2 linked regions of the Sphingobium yanoikuyae genome follow. The protein of the gene in region 1 interacts with the protein of each later gene in a pairwise test. Links are inferred from orthologs where the notes say so. Each region holds a gene or a part of one and is shown on either strand. Other genes may lie near its edges. The genes, in order: U0025_RS05075 and ndk.

The links.
Region 2: the proteins of U0025_RS05075 (region 1) and ndk interact in binary tests that used the Escherichia coli proteins (3 or more experiments, as listed by UniProt). The link is inferred for Sphingobium yanoikuyae from one-to-one orthologs.

The regions. Positions count from the first base shown.
Region 1 is NZ_CP139979.1:1,087,697-1,098,910, forward strand. Bases 3,791-6,516 are described here. They hold U0025_RS05075 (5-formyltetrahydrofolate cyclo-ligase), read right to left. Parts: upstream 5,582-6,516; coding sequence 5,000-5,581; downstream 3,791-4,999. Other genes in these bases: aqpZ (aquaporin Z), read right to left, coding at 3,791-4,495; U0025_RS05070 (DUF2842 domain-containing protein), read right to left, coding at 4,752-4,994; U0025_RS05080 (cell division protein ZapA), read right to left, coding at 5,778-6,113; U0025_RS05085 (hypothetical protein), read right to left, coding at 6,106-6,453; tkt (transketolase), read left to right, coding at 6,472-6,516. In the rest of the region: U0025_RS05035 (alpha-ketoacid dehydrogenase subunit beta), read left to right, coding at 1-247; U0025_RS05040 (dihydrolipoamide acetyltransferase family protein), read left to right, coding at 253-1,548; U0025_RS05045 (hypothetical protein), read right to left, coding at 1,597-2,067; U0025_RS05050 (AI-2E family transporter), read left to right, coding at 2,233-3,387; more of aqpZ, read right to left, coding at 3,764-3,790; more of tkt, read left to right, coding at 6,517-8,439; gap (type I glyceraldehyde-3-phosphate dehydrogenase), read left to right, coding at 8,476-9,486; U0025_RS05100 (phosphoglycerate kinase), read left to right, coding at 9,558-10,760; U0025_RS05105 (MFS transporter), read right to left, coding at 10,781-11,214. UniProt on the Escherichia coli protein: Involved in the removal of 5-formyltetrahydrofolate.
Region 2 is NZ_CP139979.1:258,378-269,730, forward strand. The notes cover bases 2,816-5,680. They hold ndk (nucleoside-diphosphate kinase), read left to right. Parts: upstream 2,816-3,969; coding sequence 3,970-4,392; downstream 4,393-5,680. Other genes in these bases: U0025_RS01240 (leucyl aminopeptidase), read left to right, coding at 2,816-3,413; U0025_RS01245 (DNA polymerase III subunit chi), read left to right, coding at 3,419-3,856; U0025_RS01255 (hypothetical protein), read right to left, coding at 4,664-5,302; U0025_RS01260 (glutathione S-transferase family protein), read right to left, coding at 5,307-5,680. Also shown: U0025_RS01235 (LPS-assembly protein LptD), read right to left, coding at 1-1,788; more of U0025_RS01240, read left to right, coding at 1,968-2,815; more of U0025_RS01260, read right to left, coding at 5,681-5,981; U0025_RS01265 (TonB-dependent receptor), read left to right, coding at 6,204-8,498; U0025_RS01270 (phosphotransferase enzyme family protein), read left to right, coding at 8,501-9,643; nicotinamide riboside transporter PnuC, read left to right, coding at 9,643-10,209; U0025_RS01280 (RNA polymerase sigma factor), read right to left, coding at 10,421-10,930; U0025_RS01285 (hypothetical protein), read right to left, coding at 10,927-11,353. UniProt on the Escherichia coli protein: Major role in the synthesis of nucleoside triphosphates other than ATP. The ATP gamma phosphate is transferred to the NDP beta phosphate via a ping-pong mechanism, using a phosphorylated active-site intermediate.

The sequences.
Region 1 (11,214 bases):
CATCGACACGATCGAGGCGTCGGTCAGGAAGACCGGCCGCTGCCTGATCGTGCATGAAGCGACGCGGACGTCTGGCTTTGGCGCCGAACTGTCGGCGCTGGTGCAGGAACGCTGCTTCTACCATCTCGAAGCGCCGATCGAGCGCGTCACCGGCTTCGACACGCCCTATCCGCACAGTCTGGAATGGGCCTATTTCCCCGGCCCCGTGCGCATCCGCGAAGCCATCAACAAGATCATGAAGGATTAAGCGTCATGGCGCTGTTCACATTCAAGCTGCCGGACATTGGCGAAGGCATTGCGCAAGCGGAGATTGTCGGCTGGCACGTTCAGGTCGGCGACCGGGTCGAGGAAGACCAGCCGATTGCCGACATGATGACCGACAAGGCGACGGTCGAGATGGAAAGCCCGGTCGCGGGCACCGTCGTGCGTCTGGCGGGTGAACCCGGCGATCAGGTGTCGATCGGATCGATGCTGGTGGAGATCGAGACGGAAGGCGAGGGGGCGTCTGCCGCACCCGCGCCGACGGTCGAAACGGTCGAGGCCTCCATTGATGCTCCCCTCCCTTCCAGGGAGGGGCCGGGGGTGGGTGGCGAGCAAAGCGAGCTGCCTGCCGTTGAGCCAGAAGCACCGGCTTCGCCGGTACCCACCCCTAACCCCTCCCTGGAAGGGAGGGGGCCTGATGCTGCCGCGCCCATCCTCGCGTCCCCCGCCGTCCGCGCACGCGCCAGGGAACTGGGTGTCGATCTCGCCCTGGTGAAGCCGAACGGCGACCATATCCGCCACACCGATCTCGACGCCTATCTGCTCTACGGTTCGGGGCAGGGTTATCGCCCCGCTGGTCGCACGGCACCGCGCGCCGACGAGCAGGTGAAGGTGATCGGCATGCGCCGCCGCATTGCCGAGAATATGGCCGCGTCCAAGCGCCACATTCCGCACTTCACCTATGTCGAGGAAATCGACGTCACCGCGCTGGAGGAGGCGCGGGCACAGCTTAACGCCCATCGCGGCGATCGGCCCAAACTCACCATGCTGCCGCTGCTGATCGTGGCGATCTGCAAGACGCTGCCCGACTTCCCGATGCTCAACGCCCGTTATGATGACGAGGCGGGCGTGGTGACGCGCCATGGCGCCGTCCATCTTGGCATGGCGACGCAGACCGATGCGGGGCTGATGGTGCCGGTGATCCGCGACGCGCAGGACAGGAATGTCTGGCAGCTGGCGACCGAGATCCGCCGTCTCGCCGACGCCGCGCGCAGCGGCAAGGCAACCTCGGCCGAGCTGTCGGGCTCCACCCTGACCCTGACCTCGCTGGGCCCGCTCGGCGGCATCGCCACCACCCCGGTCATCAACCGGCCCGAAGTGGCGATCATCGGCCCCAACCGCGTGATCGAGCGCCCGATGTTCCGGGGCAAGGAGATCGTCGCGGCAAAGCTGATGAACCTGTCGATCAGCTGCGACCATCGCGTCGTCGACGGATGGGATGCGGCCAGCTTCGTCCAGGCGGTGCGCAAGCTGCTGGAAACGCCGGTCCTGCTGTTCGAGGGCTGATGAATGCACGGGATCGGGGCGGCCATTGTCGCCCCGGTCCAGCCTGCGTCAGCGCACCTGCGCCCGATAGGTCAGCCGTCCCGATTGTCCCGGTGCCACGCTGTCGGGCAGGCGCCAGCGTATATGGGTAATATCCTCGGGCGTGGCGCGGCGGACACCGCCCAGCGGCGTCGGCAGCCATAATTGATCCAGTCGACCCCAATGGGCGCCGCCATCGACCGATGCCTGCATGGCGGGATCGGTCAGGTCGAGCAGGGTGCCGCGCGGCACCTGGCGAACCACGGTCAGCCCATGGGCCGTCCGGCTGCCTTCATGGCGCCAGTCGACCACGACGATCAGCTGGTCGCCCGACATGGCGCGTTCGGCATTGGCGATGGTGCGGCGCGGGCGGCCATTAATGTCGGTCTGCACCCGTTCGACGAAGGTCCGGCTGTCGAGCCGCATATCCTGCGCCCCGGCCTGCCAGGATGCGGTCATGCCTGCGATCAGGCCCAGTCCCGCGATCAACCCTCTTGCCATGCGATATCCCCCTTATCGAATGTCCGCATCTCCTACGGCCAGTCTCCCCAATATTTGGTTAAGCCACTGTTTGCCGTCTTCCTGAAGTGATTCGCCGATGGCATTTGACCGGCCGCAGCGCCGGGTGCAGAGCGACATGGCGAATGCACAGGGGACGGATAGGGCGTGACCACCAACGAGGAACTGGAAGTCAATCGGCGGCGCGACCGTTTGCTGGCGTCGATCGCCTTGTCCTCGGGCGTCGGCCTGTTGCTGGCCTTGCCCTTCGCTCTGCGCGCGGGCGCCGAATTTTTCCTGCCGCTGACGGCTGCTCTGGTGATCGCGATCGCGCTGGTGCCGCTGCTCGAATGGCTGGAGCGGCGCGGGCTCCCCTCGGGCCTGTCGGCGCTGCTGGCGGTCGTCGCCTTCCTCAGCGTCGCCAATACCGCGCTGGTGCTGATCGTGGTGCCGGCGACCGACTGGTTCCGCATCCTGCCCCAGCGCCTACCCAAGATTCAGGCGACGCTGGCGCCGCTCATCGATTTCTATTCCCAGGCCCAGCGATTCGTCGACGAAACCGTCCAGATGCTGGTCGCGGGGCCGGCATCGGTCGCGCACCGGGCCGCGGTGGAAACGCCCGGATCGCTGCTGCAGTTCGCGGCCGCCTCCGCCCCGTCGGCGATCATCCAGATGGTGTTCGCGCTGCTCATCATCTATTTCTTCCTTGCCGGCTGGACCCGGCTGCGCCGCCGCACGATCAACAGCCGGGGCAGTTTCGACGGCGCCATGGCGGTTGCGCGGGTGATCCAGAATGTGGTCGACGCCACCTCCGCCTATGTGATGACGATCGCCACCATCAACCTGTGCCTGGGGCTCGCCGTGGCGTTGGCGCTCTGGCTGATCGGCATGCCCTCGCCCTGGATGTGGGGTGGCATCGTCGCATTGCTCAACTTCATTCCCTATTTCGGGCCGATGCTGGCCGCCGTGCTGCTGGCGCTGGGCGGCCTCATGGTGTTCGACGATGTCTGGACGGCGCTGCTGCCCGCCTTTCTCCAGATCGGCTTCCATCTGGTGGAGGCCAATGTCATCACGCCCACCATCCTTGGCCGTCGCCTGACGATGAACCCACTGCTGATTCTCGTCTCGCTGACCTTCTGGGGCTGGGTCTGGGGCACGCCCGGCGCGCTGCTCGGCGTGCCGTTGCTCATCATCGTGCAGACCGTCGTGGCCGCGGCCGGCACCCCGGATATCGCCGGTTTCCTGTTTGAGCAGGGAACGCTGACGGTCAGCCGTCGCAAAGAAAATGCAACAAGTGAAGAAACTGATGGCGAGGACGGTTGACAGCTTGGCCGGACCCGCATAGACGGCCGCCCACACCGAACGCGGGTGTAGCTCAGTTGGTTAGAGCGCCGGCCTGTCACGCCGGAGGTCGCGGGTTCGAGCCCCGTCACTCGCGCCACTTTCCCTGACCGGAAAGTCGGAAGGTAAACAGATTTGCATCATCTGGTGACCATGGGTCACGATAGGATGCCGCCCTGCGCGGGTGTAGCTCAGTTGGTTAGAGCGCCGGCCTGTCACGCCGGAGGTCGCGGGTTCGAGCCCCGTCACTCGCGCCACTTCATTCCCGAAGTGATCCGATCGCCAGACGATCCTTTTTCCTCACATCGATACAGGCCAGCGGGCTGACACCAACGGCATCGGCCCGTGACGATTCGTCTCAGAGATGCTCGCCGGTCACATGCGGCGGCAGCGGTTCGTTGGCGAGCCAGCGATAGACGCCGCCGGCGGCCAGCGCGCCGATGATCGGCGCCACCCAGAACAGCCAGAGCTGATGCAGGGCCAGTCCGCCGACCAGCAGGGCAGGACCGGTGCTGCGCGCCGGATTGACCGATGTGTTGGTGACCGGGATGCTGATCAGGTGGATCAGCGTCAGCGCCAGGCCGATCGCGATCGGGGCAAAGCCCGCCGGCGCGCGGCTGTCGGTCGCGCCCAGGATGACGCTCAGGAAGCCGAAGGTCAGCACCATCTCGATCGCCAGCCCTGATTCGAGCGTGTAGCCGCCAGGCGAATGCAGGCCATAGCCGTTGACCGCCAGGCCGTTGGGCGCCAACTCATAGCCCGGCTGGCCGCTGGCGATGAACAGCAGTAGGGCGGCTGCGATCACCGCGCCCACCAGTTGCACGACGATATAGGGGGCGATGTCGCGGGCCGGGAAGCGTCCGCCGGCCCACAGGCCGACCGTCACCGCCGGGTTGAGGTGGCAGCCCGAAATATGGCCGATGGAAAAGGCCATGGTCAGCACCGTGAGGCCGAAGGCCAGCGCCACGCCCAACAGGCCGATGCCGACATCGGGAAAGGCCGCCGCCAGCACGGCGCTGCCGCACCCGCCGAACACCAGCCAGAATGTGCCGAAACATTCGGCAAACAACCGCTTGCTCAATGGAACCATCAACGCCTCCTGTTGCACTGTGCGCCTGCCACCGGACATGGCTTGGGACCGGTGCGGGGTGGCGCCGCCCGGAGAATGCAGGATGATCGAAGGGAGCGGTCCGCGGCATGGGCGGCCGATGCTGGTGACTGGCGCATGGACATGCCGTTGCCCCCGTTTCCGGCGAGCCGCCGGCATCGCGCTAAGCCGCGATGCGTCCGCTATGGTCGCCTAACGCTCAGGGATAAGGCGAAAAGCCATGGGCTGGGCATCGGGATTAACCCTGACGCCAGCGCCCCGTTTCCATCCAGGCGAGCAGCCGCCGCAGCGGCAGGATCCAGATCCAGATCAGGCCCAGGACAATATAGACCGGCACCTGGCCCCACATCGGCAACTGGCCGATCAGCGGCGACAGGCTGCCGACCAGCACGGCCCAGCCCAGGATCAGCCCCAGGATCGCGAACATGCCGGCCGGCTTGCGCCAGCTGGGCTGATGATAATGGCGCGGGTCGATGCTCATCGGGGTCAGGCTGCCTCGATCACGGCGGTTTCGGTCAGGATCATGTCGAGCGGCAGATCCCACGGGTCGGCCGGCACATCATCCAGTTCCTGCGCCGACCAGGCAAGGCCGACGCGCAAGGCATCGGGATGGCGGGCAAAGGCGCGGTCATAATAGCCGCCACCCTGGCCAAGGCGGTTCATCCGCTGGTCGAAACCCAGCAGCGGCGCGATGATGACATCCGGCACCACCGCACCGCCGGATGGCTCGGGGTGGCTGGTGCCGAACAGGCCGGGGAACAGCTGGTCCTCCGGGCGCCACAGCAGGAAGTCCATGCTGCCCAGCCGATCGAGCACGCGCGGCAATGCCACCTGCTTGCCCATCACGCCCAGTTGCGGGGCCAGACGCTGCGCTGGCGCCTCGTCATCCAGTGCCATGTAGAGCGCGATCACCTGCGCGTCGGCGATGCGCTGGGCGAGCGGAGAGGGGACGGCCTTGAACGCCAGCCTGTGGGTCAGCGCGTCGAGCGAGGCGACGAAATTGCGCCGTCGCTGCCGGGCGATCGCGCGCAGGGTCGACTTGTCGGCGGCATCACTGTCGTCGGGCATGGGGTGCCTTTGCTGGTAGGGGCAGGGTGACGGGACCGCCTTGGCCGTGTGCTGGAATATCCTCTGACGCCTCAACGTCAGGTGGGGACCATGTAGATCGGGCCAGAGCCCGCCCAGGGACAGCCCCCGTGGATGTGATTATCGCCTCAGGGATGTTCGCTAAAGCTCGCACCAGGCAGTGCCCGTCTCCGCCAATCTAGGCGTCGGCGGCGCGGGCGGCAAGAGCCTCGCTCAGCTTTTCTACGCGCGCGGCCAATGCCTCGACCGCGCGGGCGGCCGGCTCGTCATCGCCATCCAGCGCCAGTTGCTCCTGTCGGCCCGCTGCGGCGCGCTTCAGTTCGTTGAGTTCGTCCGCCATGAACAGCGCCGCGAACAGCAGCGTGCGCACCTCGGTCAGGCCCGGCGTGCTGCGCTGCGCCTGATAGGCCTTGTCCTCGATGATCTGGGCCAGATGCGCCATATGCGCTTCCTCGCCATCGCGGCAACGCAGCTGATAGGGGCGGCCGGCGATCTGCAGCATGATTTCAGCCATCGGCGCGCCCTCGCAATTCTCCGATGAGATCGTCCAGCGATTGCAATGCCGCCTGGGCGGCCATCTGGTCGATGCCGGAATTGCCATGGGGGACAGCCTGCGAAAGGCTGGCCACATTCTGTTCAAGCCGACTGATCGCGCGCTCCAGCGTGCCGATCGCCTGCATCATGCGGTCGCTTGCCATATTTTCTGCATAGCCAATGTTTTCGCCTTGCAAAAGCGCTGTTTGGACGGCTTGCCGCGCACCACGCCCCGCCTGCGGTTGACGCATGGGGATTGACGCGACAAAGGGAACCCAAATCGACTCGCCCGTTCGCGCGGGCCGTTCCATGCCAGTCATGAAAGACATCTTCCCGCTATGACCGTTTCCGACACGCAGCTCGCCAACGCCATCCGGGCGCTTTCCATGGACGCCGTGCAGGCTGCCAATAGCGGCCATCCCGGCATGCCGATGGGCATGGCCGATGTCGCCACCGTGCTGTTCAAGGATTATGTGAAGTTCGATCCGGCCGCGCCGAAATGGGCCGATCGCGATCGTTTCGTGCTGTCGGCCGGCCATGGCTCGATGCTGATCTACTCGCTGCTGAACCTGACCGGCTATGCCCGTCCGACGATGGACGACATTCGCAACTTCCGCCAGCTCAGCAGCCCCTGCGCCGGCCACCCGGAGAATTTCGAGCTGGCAGGGGTCGAAGCGACCACCGGCCCGCTGGGTTCGGGCCTCGCCACTGCCGTCGGCATGGCGATTGCCGAGCGTCACCTGAACGCCGAGTTCGGCGATGATCTGGTCGATCACCGCACCTGGGTGATCGCCGGCGACGGCTGCCTGATGGAAGGCATCAACCATGAGGCGATCGGCCTCGCCGGTCACCTCAATCTCTCGCGCCTGATCGTGCTGTGGGATGACAACAAGATCACCATCGATGGCGCCGTCGACCTGTCGAGCAACGAAGATGTCCGCGCCCGCTATGCCGCCACCGGCTGGCATGTCGTGTCGTGCGACGGCCATGACGTCGCCGATGTCCGCCGCGCCATCGACGAAGCGCTGGCCGATCCGCGCCCCTCGCTGATCGCCTGCGCCACCAAGATCGGCTATGGCGCGCCGAACAAGGCCGGCACCTCGGGCGTCCACGGCTCGGCGCTGGGCGAGGCCGAAGTCGCCGCCGCCCGCGAGTTCCTGGGCTGGACCGCCGAACCCTTCGTCGTTCCCGCCGACATCGACGCCGCCTGGAAGGCGATCGGTGCCAAGGGCGGCGATGTTCGCAAGGCCTGGGAAGGTCGCCTGGCAAATGCCTCGGAGGGCGCTGAATTTTCGCGGCGCATGGCGGGCGAACTGCCGGCCGGCTTCTCGCTCGACGCCTATATCGACAGCCTGATCGCCAACCCGCAGAAGGTCGCCACCCGCAAGGCCAGCGAACTGGCGCTGGGCGCGATCAACGATCTGCTGCCCGAAACCGTCGGCGGCTCGGCCGACCTTACCGGCTCGAACAACACCAAGACCAAGTCGACCGGCCCGCTGACCCGTGACGATTATTCGGGCCGCTATGTCTATTATGGCATCCGCGAATTCGGCATGGCCTGCGCGATGAACGGCATGGCGCTGCATGGCGGCGTGATCCCCTATGGCGGCACCTTCCTGGTCTTCTCCGACTATATGCGCGCCGGCATCCGCCTCGCCGCGCTGCAGGAACAGCGCGTGATCCACGTCCTCACCCATGACTCGATCGGTCTGGGCGAAGACGGCCCGACCCACCAGCCGATCGAGCATGTCATGTCGATGCGCATGATCCCGAACCTCGACGTCTATCGCCCGGCCGACATCGTCGAGACGGCGGAATGCTGGGAACTGGCACTGAAGGATGCGACCGGCCCGTCGGTGCTGGCGCTGACCCGCCAGAACCTGCCGCAGCTGCGCCTGGAAAAAGCTGAGAATCTGTCGGCCAAGGGCGCCTATCGCCTGGTCGCCGCGACCGCCGATCGCAAGGTCGTGCTGCTCGCCACCGGTTCGGAAGTCGAGATCGCCGTCGCCACCGCCAAGGCGCTGGAAGAACAGGGCATCGGCGCCGACGTCGTCTCGATGCCCAGCTGGGCCCATTTCGACGTGCAGGACGCCGCCTACAAGGCCGACATCCTGCCCGCCGGCGTGCTGCGCGCCTCGATCGAGGCCGGCACCACCTTCGGCTGGGAACGCTATACCGGCCTTGACGGCCTGCGCTTCGGCATCGACAGATTCGGCGCGTCGGCTCCGGCCGAAGTCCTCTACGACCATTTCGGCCTGACCGCCGCCAAGATCGCTCCGCAGATCAAGGCCGCGCTCGGCGCCTGAGCCCAAGACCTACACGCAAACCGGGAGACAAGTGCAGTGGCAACGAAGGTAGCAATCAACGGTTTCGGCCGCATCGGTCGTCTGGTGGCACGCGCCATCCTCTCGCGCACCGACCATGATCTGGAACTGGTGAGCATCAACGACCTGGGCGATGCCAAGGCCAATGCCCTGCTGTTCAAGCGTGACTCGGTCCATGGCAACTGGGCCGGCGAAGTCAGCGTCGACGGCGATTTCCTGGTGGTCGACGGCAAGAAGATCAAGGTGACGGCGGAGCGCGATCCCGCCAACCTGCCGCACGCCGAACTGGGCGTCGAAATCGCCCTGGAATGCACCGGCATCTTCACCAGTAAGGACAAGGCCGGTGCCCACCTGACCGCCGGCGCCAAGCGCGTCGTCATCTCGGCACCGGGCACCAACGTCGACAAGACTGTCGTCTTCGGTGTCAACCATGACGAACTGACCGCCGACGACATCATCATCTCGAACGCCAGCTGCACCACCAACTGCCTGGCGCCGCTCGCCAAGGTGCTGAACGATTCGATCGGCATCGAACGCGGCTTCATGACCACGATCCACAGCTACACCAACGACCAGAACACGCTGGACCAGATCCACAAGGACATGCGCCGCGCCCGCGCCGCTGCCCTGTCGATGATCCCGACCACCACCGGTGCCGCCCGCGCCGTGGGTGAGGTTCTGCCCGCGCTCAAGGGCAAGCTGGACGGTTCGTCGGTCCGCGTGCCGACCCCGAACGTCTCGGTCGTCGACCTGAAGTTCATCCCCAGCCGCGCCACCACGGTCGAGGAAGTCAACGGCCTGCTCAAGGCTGCGTCGGAATCCGGCCCGCTCAAGGGCATCCTGGGCTATTCGGACGAGCCGCTGGTCTCGATCGATTACAACGGCGATCCGCGCAGCTCGACCGTCGACAGCCTGGAAACGGCCGTGATCGAGGGCAACCTGGTCCGCGTGCTCAGCTGGTACGACAATGAATGGGGCTTCTCGAACCGCATGATCGACACCTCGGGTGTCATGGCGAAGTTCCTCTAAGCCTTCTCAGCCCCGCCGGACCAACCGGCGGGGTTTTTCTTCTGACATAATTCCAAATTCTAGGAGCGATCATGGCAAAGCCGTTCAAGACACTCGACGACATGGGCGACATCACCAGCAAGGTGGTGCTGGTGCGCGAGGATCTGAACGTGCCGATGCAGGACGGTTCGGTCAGCGATGACACCCGTCTGCGCGCGGCGATGCCGACCATCCTGGAACTGGCCGATCGTGGCGCCAAGGTTCTGATCCTGGCCCATTTCGGCCGGCCCAAGGGCCAGAAGAACCCGGAATTTTCGCTGAGCAAGATCACCCGCCCGCTGACCCAGGTGCTGGGCCGCGAGGTGCAGTTCATTCCCGACTGCCAGGGTGAAGCCGCGACCGACGGCATCAAGGTGATGCGCAACGGCGACATCGCCATCCTCGAAAACACCCGCTTCCATGCCGGCGAGGAAAAGAACGACCCCGCGCTGGTCGATGCGATCGCCGCGATCGGCGATCTCTATGTCAACGACGCCTTTTCCGCCGCGCACCGCGCCCATGCCTCGACCGAGGGGCTGGCCCACAAGCTGCCCGCCTTCGCCGGCCGTTCGATGGAGAAGGAACTGGACGCGCTCGAAGCCGCGCTCGGTGCCCCGGTCAAGCCCGTCGCGGCCGTCGTCGGCGGCGCCAAGGTGTCGACCAAGCTCGACGTGCTCAACAATCTCGTCACCAAGGTCGATCATCTGATCATCGGCGGCGGCATGGCCAACACCTTCCTCCACGCCCGTGGCGTCGATGTCGGCAAGTCGCTGTGCGAAAAGGATCTGGCCGGCACGGCGGACGCCATCTTCGACAAGGCGGAAGAAGCCGGCTGCATCATCCATCTGCCCTATGACGTGGTCGTGGCCAAGGAATTTGCCGCCAACCCGCCGTCGGTCCGGACCTGCAACGTGCATGAAGTCGCCGAGGACGAGATGATCCTCGACGTCGGTCCGGCCGCGGTCGAGGCGCTGGGCGATGCGCTCAAGAATTGCCGCACCCTGGTGTGGAACGGCCCGCTTGGCGCGTTCGAGATCGCGCCCTTCGACGCGGCGACCGTCGCCCTCGCCAAGACCGCGGCGGCGCTCACCAAGGAAGGCCAGCTGGTCTCGGTCGCGGGCGGTGGCGACACCGTCGCCGCGCTCAACCATGCCGGCGCGGCCGCCGACTTCACCTTCATCTCGACCGCTGGCGGCGCCTTCCTCGAATGGATGGAAGGCAAGGAATTGCCGGGCGTGAAGGCGCTCTACGCCTAAGCCTTTTGACGGCGGGGGCGTCAGCGCGTGGCGCTGGCGCCCCGGTCGAACAGGATGAAGACCAGCGCGGCCACGCCGCCAATCGCCGCACCGGCGATCGCGCTCAGGCTCCAGCCGCCCGCTTCATAGGTGGTCGACCCGATCACCGATCCCAGCGCCCCGACCACGAACATTACCGTCATATAGGCCGCGTTGATCCGGCCGCGCGCATGGGGATCGAGCGAGAAGATCAGCTTCTGCCCGGTGATCTGGCTTACCTGCACCGCCGCATCGATCAGCACCGCCATGATGGTGAAGCCGATCAGGCTGCCCGCCGTCACCGTCCAGTCCGCCAGCAGGAAACCGATCGACAGCGCAATCAGCGCGCCGAGCGAGGCCGGGCCGGTCAGGCGTCGATCGGCCAGCCAGCCCGCCACCGGCGCCACCAGCGCGCCGCCGGCACCCGCCAGCGCAA
Region 2 (11,353 bases), 830 kb from region 1 along the record:
GGACAGGCCGGTGCCGTCGGGCAGGATGCTGGCGCGGTTGTCGAGCCGGTAGCTCTGGCCGACATTGGCGTCGAGCGTGAAGTCGGGCAGCGCCAGATTATATTCCAGGCCATAGGTGATGCGGCTCGAATCCTCGAACCGGTCATAGCCCGCGAAGCGGTTGAGCGCGAAGAGGTTGCTGTCCTCCAGATCGACCGACCGGGCATCCTCATTGGGCACCGACAGGTTGGCGAGATGGGGCGAGGCGACGATCTGGACGCGCGGGGCGATACGCTGCACGCCGCCGAAGGCCTCACCCATGAAGGGCCAGCGCATGTCGACCGCGGCGGCGGCGATGCCGCGCGCCTTCCAGCCCGGATCGCCGGCATAGCTGATCGTGTCGGTCAGCAGATTGTTGCTGCTGTGATAGACGTCGCCGCGCAGATAGGTGGTGAAATTCACTTCCTGGCCAAGGCCGGTCAGCTTGCGCAGATTCCATTCGAACGCGGCAAAGGCGCGCTGGGTGTCCTGCCCCTCGGTCCGGGTGATCGCCAGCGTATTGGCCTGGAACTGCATCTGGCCGCCGAGCAGCGGATCCTTCATCCGCAGCCGATAATCCATGACCGGCAGGGCGATCGGCATCTGGCCCTGGGGATCGTCGACGCGCAGCGTCTGCACCGCCCAGCCGGCGAGCGAGAAATAGCTGTTCTCGCCGATCCGCTGGACGCCAAGGGTCGAACGCAGCCGGTCGTCGCGGCTGATGTCGTAGCGGCGCAGGAAAGTGCGGTCGGTGGCGACCCGGATCGATCCGTTGACGCTCCATTCAGGCGACAGCTGCATGCCGCCGCTGGCGTCGATCGCGCCGCGAATATCCTTTTGCGAATCGGTCGGCGTGATGCCGCTCGACCGGCTGCCATAGGTGGCATAGCCGGTGATCTGATAGGCACCGCGATCGTAGAGATGGCGGAAATTGCCTTCGATCATCGGCAGCGAATCGCTGTAGACGTGCGGCGTGACGGTCAGGTCGCGATTGGGCGCGAGCTTGAGATAATAGGGGACCGCGACCTCGAAGCCGTTGACCCGGTCATAACGGATATTGGGGACCAGAAGGCCGCTGCCGCCATCGTCGCCGACCGGATGCGACAGGCCCGGCACCGGGATCAGTGGCAGGCCGAACAGCTCGACATTGGCGCGGGTATAGGAGACGCGCTGCTTGGTCGGGTCATAGACGACCTTGACCGCGTTGATCTGCCAGGTCGGTTCCTTGGGGCAACCGTCGCTGCCCTCCACCGGACAGCCGGTATAGGCGGCGTGGTGCAGCGTATAGACGCCATTGATCCGCTCGCCCTTGGTCGCGGCCATGCGGCCGCCCTTCTGGAGGACCAGCAATATATTGTCGACCGCGCCATCCTTGAGCGTATCGGTGACATCGAAGCGGTCGCCATAGGCGACATTGCCGTCCGGATCGATCACCGAGACGGCGCCCTGCGCCTCCACCTTGCCGGTGTTGCGGTCCCACACGATCTTGTCGGCGCGCAGCCGGTTGCCGTCGCGCAGCAACTGGACATTGCCGGTGGCGGTCACGACCTGGCTGTTGGTGTCATATTCCAGCGTATCGGCGGCGAAGCCGATTTCCTGGTCATTGTCGGGCACCGGCGCGTCGGGCGCGCTGATCGGCGTCTGGGGCTCGTTCAGCTTGGGCTCGGGCGCCTGTTGCGCATGGGCCAGCGGCGCCGCGAGCAGGCAGGACGAGGCAGCGCCGGCAAGCAGCGCCTGTTTGAACGACAGGGGAAACACGGAAATCTGCAAGCGTAGGGGCCTCTTTGTGGGCACTTCTGGTCCATGCCTATCGCACTGCTTGGCCCGCGCCGCAATCGCTGCTCGCATTCGGGACGGCGGAAATCCGCCGAATGGCTTTGCAGAGCGGCAAAGCCGCACTATCTGGCTGAAACAAGAACGACACGGCATTCCAGAGAAAAGGCCCCCAGATGGACATCCAATTCAGCCCCACGCGCCCCCAGGTCGACACGTTGGTCCTTGCCGTGGCGAAGGGGTCTGTCGACAGCCTGCCGCTTACCGCATCGGCCACGCTGGTCGCCGGCGCCGCCGCCGCGCGCTTCGCCGGTGAGGCGGGCGGCAGCGTCGAGAGCTTCGTCGAGGAAGGCGGCGCGGTGCTGCGCGTCCTGCTGCTGGGCATCGGCAATGGCAGTGCGGCCGACCTGGAGCGGGCCGGCGGCGCGCTGACCGCCAAGCTGTCGACCAGCGGCGCGACCCACGCAGCGGTCGAATTCCCGGCCGGCGTGAGTGGCGAGGATGCCGCCCGGCTGGGCCTGGGCGCGCTGCTGCGCAGCTGGCGGATCGACACCTATCGCACGCGTCAGCCCGAAAAGGCCAAGCCGACGCTGGCGACCGTGACGATCGTCGCAAACGGCGCCGAAGCCGAATGGGCCAAGCTGTCGGCGGTCGCCGCCGGCGTTGCCTTCACCCGCGAACTGGTGTCGGAACCGGCCAACATCCTCTATCCCGAAAGCTTCGTCGCGCGCTGCCAGCATCTGGCCGAGCTGGGCGTCAAGATCACCGTGCTGGACCGCGCGGCGATGACGGAGCTGGGCATGGGCGCGCTGCTGGGCGTGGCGCAGGGGTCGGCGCGCGAGGCGCGGCTGCTGGCGATGGAATGGGACGGCACCGATGGCGCCGCCAACAAGCCGGTCGTGTTCATCGGTAAGGGCGTGACCTTCGACACCGGCGGTATCTCGCTCAAGCCTGGCCCCGGCATGGAAGACATGAAGTGGGACATGGGCGGCGCCGGCGCCGTCGCTGGCGCCATGAAGGCGCTGGCCGGTCGCAAGGCCAAGGCGCGTGTCGTCGGCATCTGTGGCCTGGTCGAGAATATGCCCGACGCCAATGCCCAGCGCCCCGGCGACATCGTGACGTCGATGTCGGGCCAGACCATCGAGGTGCTGAACACCGACGCCGAAGGCCGGCTGGTGCTGTGCGACGCGGTGACCTGGGCGCAGAAGACCTATGAACCTGAAGTGGTGATCGACCTTGCCACCCTGACCGGGGCGATGATGATTGCGCTCGGCAGCGAGCATGGCGGCCTATTCGCCAACGACGATGCGCTGGCCGACGACCTGCTGGCGGCGGGCAAGACCAGCGGCGAGAAGCTGTGGCGCTTCCCGCTGTCGGAGGCCTATGACAAGCTGATCGACAGCCCGATCGCCGACATGAAGAATATCGGTCCGCGCTTCGCCGGCTCGATCACCGCTGCCCAGTTCATCAAGCGCTTCGTCAACGAAGGCGTGAAATGGGCGCATCTCGACATTGCCGGCATGGTCTGGTCGGACAAGCCCGGCGCCACCGCCGACAAGGGCGCGACCGGCTATGGCGTGCGCCTGATCGACCAGCTGGTGGCCGACAAGTTCGAGCTCTGAAGCCGGTGCAGGTCGACTTCTACCAGCTCAGCCGCGATCCCGTGGAAGGGGTGCTGCCCGCGATCGCGGCGCGCATCCTGGACATGGGCGCGCGGCTGCTGGTGGTGGCCGACGAGCCGGAACGGCTGGCCCGCATATCGGCGGGCCTGTGGGCGGGGCCACCCGAAAGCTTCCTGGCCAATGGCCTGGCAGGCGACGGGGTGGACGCCGCCCAGCCGGTGCTGCTGGCGCAGAGCTGCGATGCGGCCAATGGCGCGAAGCATATTGCGCTGGCGGACGGTGTATGGCGCGAGGAGGCGCTGGGCTTCGATCGCGCCTTCTATTTCTTCGATGCGGACACGATCGACGGGGCGCGGGCCAGCTGGCGAGCGCTCAGCAAGCGCGAAGGGGTGACCCCGCGTTTCTGGCGGCAGGAAGGCCGCAAATGGGTGCAGGGGCCGTGAACGCCTGGAAATAAGGACTTCTACCAAGCCCTCTTGTGCCCCTCTTGCGAAGTGATCCGGCCCAGTCTAAAGGGCGCGCAACTTTATTCCAACAATCCGGAGTTATGAGGGCCATGGCCGTCACGCGCACTTTTTCGATCATCAAGCCCGACGCGACCCGTCGCAACCTGACCGGCGCCGTCACCAAGATGCTGGAAGAAGCCGGCCTGCGCGTCGTCGCTTCCAAGCGCATCCGCATGAGCCGCGAACAGGCCGAGGGCTTCTATGCCGTTCACAAGGAACGCCCCTTCTTTGCTGACCTGGTTGCCTTCATGATCTCGGGCCCGGTCGTCGTCCAGGTTCTGGAAGGCGAAAACGCCGTGACTCGCAACCGCGACATCATGGGCGCCACCAACCCGGCCAATGCCGACGCCGGCACCATCCGCAAGGAACTGGCCGAATCGATCGAAGCCAATTCGGTCCATGGTTCGGACAGCGAAGAAAATGCCGCGATCGAGATCGCCTATTTCTTCAAGCCCGAAGAAATCGTCGGCTAAACCCGACACCCGTCCCCGGACGAGCAAAAGGCCCGGCGCTCCCGCAAGGAGCGGCCGGGTTTTTTGTTGCTGGGATGACGGATTTGGGTGGTTTCCCGCCATTCCTCCCCGGTACGGGGAGGGGGACCATTTGCGTAGCAAATGGTGGAGGGGCACAGGCCGGATAGCGCGGCGTTAGAGGGCGCCTGCCCCTCCGTCAGCGCTTCGCGCTGCCACCTCCCCGTGCCGGGGAGGAATGACCGCGATTGGTCGATGTTTCGAGCGCGCAGCCCTAGCGTTTCGTCTGGCGCGCCCACCGGGCGTCTATCTGGGACTGGGCGCTGGCGCCTTGGGCGTGGCTGACCAGCGACAGGCCGCGCAGAGTCAGCTTGTGGCCGGACAGCCATTTGCCGGCGATGCCATAGCCGATGTCGTAGACGGCGGAATCGCTGTGGGTGTCGCCATTGACGACGAACTGGGTGACGATGGTCACCGGCAGTTTCTCGTCGCCGATGCTGTCGTCGGGCAGCTTGGCGGCATTGCGCGCCTTTTTCAGCGCATCCTCGAACCAGCCGGCCTCGATCCGCGGTTCGCCGGTAGTGTCGACCGGGGCGATGCCGAGCGCCCTGGGGAAATGGATGGTCTGGCTCTGCACCAGCTGATCGGGGTCGGCGGGCTTGAGCGTCAGCCGGCTATCGCCATCGGCTGCGGCGTTGAGCACCAGCCGGGCGGCGCGGGCGGAGGCCTTGCTGCTTTCGGCGGCCTTGCTGGCACGCTCGTCCTTCTTGTCGGCCCAGTTGAGATAGAGGGTGAGGGCGGAGATCAGCACAGCCGCCACCGCCAGCAATTCGCCCAGCGTAATCCAGCGACGGCGGATGCGGGCGGCTTCCTCCTTGCGGGTCTCCTGCTTGGCTTCGGGGCTGTCGCTCATCGGGTCAGGCCGTCTGGGGCGGGACTTCGAACTTGTCGATCACCCATTCCTCCGCCTGCGCCTCGCCGATCCATTCCTGCATCCAGGGATGGGCGATGATCGCGCGCATATAGGCTTCGGCAAAGCGGGCGACCGGCAGCTGATAGGTGATGAAGCGGGTAACGACCGGCGCGAACATCAGGTCGACGGCGCCGAACTCGCCGAACAGGAAGTCGCCCTCGCCACCATAGCGGGCGCGGGCCTGGGCCCAGAGCTGCATGATACGGCTGATGTCGTGGGCGACGGCCTCCGACGGCGGGACTGGATCATAGATCTGGCGGATGTTCATGCTGTGCTCGCGGCGGAGCGCGGCGAAGCTGCTGTGCATTTCGGCCGCCATCGAGCGGGCCATGGCGCGGGCGCCCGGATCGGTCGGCCAGAACTGGTCGCCCCCGGCCTTTTCATTGAGATATTCGACGATGGCCAGGCTGTCCCACACGACGATGTCGTCGCCATCCCACAGGATCGGCACCTTGCCGGAGGAGGGGGCGAACTCATCGCCCTCGCGACGCTTTTCCCATTCCTCGTCATAGAGGGGGACCACCCCTTCCTCGAAGGGAAGGCCGGAGAGCTTGCACGCCAGCCAGCCGCGCAGCGACCAGCTCGAATAGGCCTTGTTGCCAATGAACAGCTTCATCATGGCCATGTCTTAGCCGGGCGGGCTTCGATAAGTCGAGAGCCGATAGAGAGGGCTTTCCACTTCGCGCCGAAACGCCTAAGGGGCGGCCATCCCCGGGGGGCCGCTCATGCGCGGCTGAGAGGTGGTCAGCAGACCACGACCCGCTGAACCTGATCCGGCTGATACCGGCGTAGGGAGGGCAAGGCGGCAGGTCCGTCGTCCCTCCTGTGGAGTGGACGTGAAATGAAGACTGCCCGATTGCCCCATGTTGGAAGCGCCTGCCTGACGCTGGCCCTGTTGATGATCGCATCGCCCGCGATGGCGGAGGATGAGCTGGACCAGTCGACCAATATCCAGGTCGTCGGCCATCCAGACCCCGAAGGCTTGCTGCCCGACCAGAGCGCGCCCAAGGCGGTCAGCGCGATCTCCACCGACTTCATCATCAAGCAGGCGCCGACGCTCAACGCCTTCCAGCTGGTCAACCTGCTGCCCGGCGCCAATGTCTCGTCCAGCGACCCCTATGGCCTGTCGGCATCGTCCAGCCTGACGCTGCGCGGCCTGGGCCAGGACCAGATCGGCGTGCTGATGGAAGGCGCGCCGCAGAATGACATCGGCTATTATTATGCCTATCCCTCGCAATTTGCCGATGCGGAGAATGTGCGGCAGGTGATGCTGGCGCAGGGCGCGGCAGATATTGACTCGCCGGTGGTCGCGGCGGCCGGCGGCCTGTTGTCGCTGACGCTGGATGATCCCAGGGCGGAGGCGGGCGGCCTCGTCAACCTGTCGGTCGGTTCCTATGACGAGCGGCGCGTCTTTGCGCGGATCGACACGGGACGGATCGGATCGACCGGGCTGAAGGCTTTCATTTCCTATTCCAACAACCGCGCCGACAACTGGCGCGGAGCGGGCTATGACCAGCGCCAGCATATCGACGCCAAGCTGCTGAACGAATGGGGTGAGGGCAACCGCGCGAGCATCGCCTTTTCCTTCAACGACGCCAAGACATCGACCTATCCCAGCCCGAGCAAGGCGGACTGGGAAGCCTCCGGCCGGGGCTATAATTTCGATGAGACCTACAGCGAGGGGAACGGCAACTACTGGCGCCTCTATCGCGCGCCGTTCCGCAATTTCTATGTCGCGGCGCCCGTCCACCTGAAGCTGAGCGACACGCTGAGCTTCGACAGCAGCGCCTATCTGCAGATGGGCCATGGCAATTCGCCCTATGGCACGCAGCTCGCCACCACCGGCAATTATCTGGGCACCGAGGAGCTGACCCAGCCGATCGACCTGCCCGGCGCGGTCGATGGCGTCGCTACGGTAATGGGCAACTGGACCGGCAAGCAGTTCCGCGTCGGCGACGTCAGCAAGCTGACCTTGCAGGCCGGCGCGCATCGGATCGTGGCTGGCCTCTGGTTCGACTATGGCACCGACCGGGTGACGCAATCCTATACGTCGATCGATGCCGATGGCCGGCCGGTCGACCAGTGGGGCTATCAGGACAAGGCGATCCGCACTGCCGACGGGCGGCTGCTCGCCTATGAAAATCAGCGCACGGAGACGGTCACCAAGGGCTTCTTCCTGGCCGACAGCATTGCGGTGACGCCCAAGCTGGGCATCGACATCGGTTTCAAGGGCGTCAATCTGCTGCGTAATGGCCGCAATTATCTGCCTGGCCCGCAATCGACGGTGCGGATCGACAGCTTTGCCGCGCTGCCGCGGGCGGCGATCCATTATCAGCTGGACGACCGGCAGCAGCTGTTCGCCAACATCACCACCAATTTCCGCACGCCCAACGAGTTCGCGCTCTACAACAGCTATTATGGCGGCGAACTGGTGAGCCAGGGCACCGACGGCCTGAAGAACGAATATTCGATCTCGCAGGAACTGGGCTATCGCTATATCGGCCCCAGCCTGTCCTTCTCGCTGACCGGTTTCCATTATCATTTCCGCAACCGCCAGGTGGCGACGGTGATCGACAGCGGCGGCGCGCTGGTCAATTCGACCATCAATGCCGGCAGCCAGAGCAGCTATGGCCTGGATGGCGAGATCGACTATCGCCCGGCCAAGGGGATGAGCATCTATGCCTCGGCCGAATATCTGCACACGCGGCTGAACGACGATCTGGCGATCAACGGCGATTATCTGCCGACCAGGGGCAAGCGGGCGGTGTCGGCCCCCAGCTTCCAGTTTGCGCTGGGCAGCACCTATGATGATGGCCGGCTGTTCGGCAGCAGCGCGCTCAAATATGTCGGCCGCCAATATGCGACCTTCATGAATGATGAGAGCATCAAGGGCTATGCCACGCTGGACCTGTCGGTCGGCGTGCATCTGGCCGGGCTGATCGACGCGCAGGTGATGGACCTGCGCATCAACGCGATCAACGTCACCAATCCGCGCGTCCTGTCGGGCGTCTATGCGATCAGCACCAATGCGCAGGACACGGTCGGGCGTAACGGCACGCTGATCGCCGGTTCGGCGCCGACCTATTATGTCGGCAGCGGGCGCGCCGTGGTGGCGACGCTGTCGCGCGCCTTCTGACGATGAGCGCCGCCGCTCCGCATCTGGTCCATGGCATGGGGCTGGCGCTGGAGGCGCCGGCCTGGCCGGCGATCACCGCGGACGAGGCGGCGGCGGTGCTGGCCCATTTCCCCGACGCCGGCCGGCTGGCGGCGCTAGCCTGGCATTCGCCGCGCCCCTTTTCGGCGGCGGCACTGGTCGAGACGGATCGCGGCCCGCTGTTCCTGAAGCGGCATCACCAGCGCTTGCGGACGCCGGCGGCGCTGGCCGAGGAGCATGGCTATATGGCGCATCTGCGCAGTGCCGGGCTGGCGGTGCCCGATGTGCTGCGCGCCGCCGATGGCGCCGGCGCGATGGCGCTGGGCGAATGGAGCTACGAACTGCATCGCCAGGCGCCGGGTATCGATCTTTATCGCGATCGCCAGTCCTGGACGCCCTTCCTGTCGCCCGATCACGCCTTTGCGGCTGGTGTCGCGCTGGCGCAACTGCATCGGGCGGCGGCCGGTTTCGCCGCGCCGGCACGCGGGCGGCATCCGCTGGTGTCGAGCTTCACCATATTGCCTGCCCTCGATCCACTGGCTGCGGCGGAGGCCTATGTCGCGGCGCGACCGGCGGTGGCGGCCTTCCTGGCGGACATGCCCTGGCGGTCGGAACTGGCGCGGCTGTTGGCGGCATTGGGGGAGGGGCTGGCGCCGCGGCTCGCAGAGCAGCCTGCGCTCTGGACCCATAATGACTGGCATCCCTCCAACCTGCTCTGGTCGGTGGAAGGCGCGGTCAGCAGCATCTTCGATTTCGGCCTGTCGACCCGCAGCTGCGCACTGCATGATCTGGCCACCGCGATCGAGCGGACGGTGATCCCCTGGCTGGCGCTGGATCAGGGGCGGCTGGCCGAGCCGGCGGATGTGGATGGGGCGCTGGCCTTGCTGGCGGGCTATCGCAGCGTCCTGCCGCTGGCGCCTGCCGAAATCGATACGCTGCTCCGCCTGCTGCCGCTGGTCCATGTCGAATTCGCCCTGACCGAGATCGACTATTTCTTCGGCATATTGGATGATCGCGAAGGCGCGATGCTGGCCTGGCAGGCCTATCTGGTCGGCCATGCCGACTGGTTCCTGTCGGGGGCGGGGCAGGGCTTTCTGGCGCGACTCCGTGAGGGGGTGGCGGCCTGATGTCTATGCTGGAGATCGTCGCTGTCATCATCAGCTTCCTCGGCATCTGGCTGACGGCGCGGCGGCATCTGCTGTGCTGGCCGATCAACCTGATGGCCTGCGCCCTGTATGCCAAGCTGTTCCTGGACGTGCGCCTCTATGCCGACATGGTGCTGCAGGGGGTGTTCGGCATCGCCATCGTCTATGGCTGGATCGGCTGGGCACGGGGCAAGCGCGACGAGGGCGAGGTGCGGGTGGTGCCCTTGCCGCCGATGTGTGCCGCCAAGGGGCTGGCGCTGGGGGCGCTCTGTGCCGGCGCGATCGGCTGGTTCACCCATCATTATACCGATGCGGCGCTGCCCTGGATGGATTCGGCGCTGAGCAGTTTCAGCTTGGTTGCCCAATATTGGACGGCGCGGCGTCATGCCGCGAGCTGGCTGCTGTGGATCGCGGTCGACATTTTCTATGTCGGCATGTTCATGTTCAAGGGATTGTGGCTGACGGCCGGTCTCTATGCCGCGATGATCGGACTGGCGGTGCTGGGCTATTGGCGCTGGCGGCAGGTGATGCGTCGCAACACAGCCTGAACAGGGCTGCTGCCTTGGAATCGGCAGGAATTGCATCTGTCTGGAAAATGGAGCCGAGCCGGAATCGAACAAATCACATTTTCGTGTTTTATTACAAACATATATTCAGTTCGCTCGACGCAGATGCCCCCAATTAGGCCCCGAGAATTCTTTCCTTCAAAAGCAATCGAACCGATTCCCGATGAGTATTGAGAACGGCGGCTGCGCTATCCTATTCCCACCGCGCGAACGCGCGGCGGCAGCGCGCTAGCGCGCGCATCATGTGATACTCGACACCCTTCTCGCCAACGCCAAGTTCAACCGATATCTCACGGTAGGATAGCCCCTTCAACCGGTGCATCAGGAAGATGCGCCGCGTTCGGCGCGGCATGGCGAGCAGCGCCCGGCGATAGGCGCGGCGCAATTCGATCGCCTCGATCCGCCATTCCTGTTCGGGCGGAACGGCCGCATCGCGCGCTTCGTCAAGCGGGGAGAGGACGCATCCTTTCCGGTGCCAAGTCCGCGCTCGCTCGATCAGCACATTATGCGCGATGCGCCACAGATAGGCTTGGGGGTTTTCGAGTCGGTCGAAGGCGCCGCCGCGCAGCATCCGAGTAAATATCTCCTGCACAAGGTCGGTTGCCGCGTCGCGACCGACCTTGCGACGAAAGAAGTGATAGAAGCGATTGTGCTGCGCGCGGTAGAAGGCGTCGAACGACACGGCGGGAACGGGCGCGGTCATGGCCGTGCCTCCTCGCGATCCGCTGGTGCCAGTGGCGCATCGCGCGACGCGCGATAGAGGGTGATCCCCGCCTCGATCCGGTCGAGGATGAAGCTGTCGCGCTCGGCCTTGGCGATGCGAATGTCGGCGCGCGAATATATCTCAAGATCGACCGCGCAGCGGTCGCCAAGCTCGCTGCAGATGATCTCGCGCGCGCGGCGCCAGCAACATGCTTCCTTGAACAGCGGGTGATTGACGACAATCCAGAACTCATAATCGGAAAAGTCGATCGTTCTCTTGTCTTCATACCAGCTTCGCCGCGCATAAGGTCCGATCAGGAAAATGCGTTTGATCCGTGCCGGCTTGGGCGCCTGCACCTGCAATGGATCGAAGAAGCATCGCAGGATGCGCGTGATCCGCTCGATCTCGCGCTGCTTGCGGCGG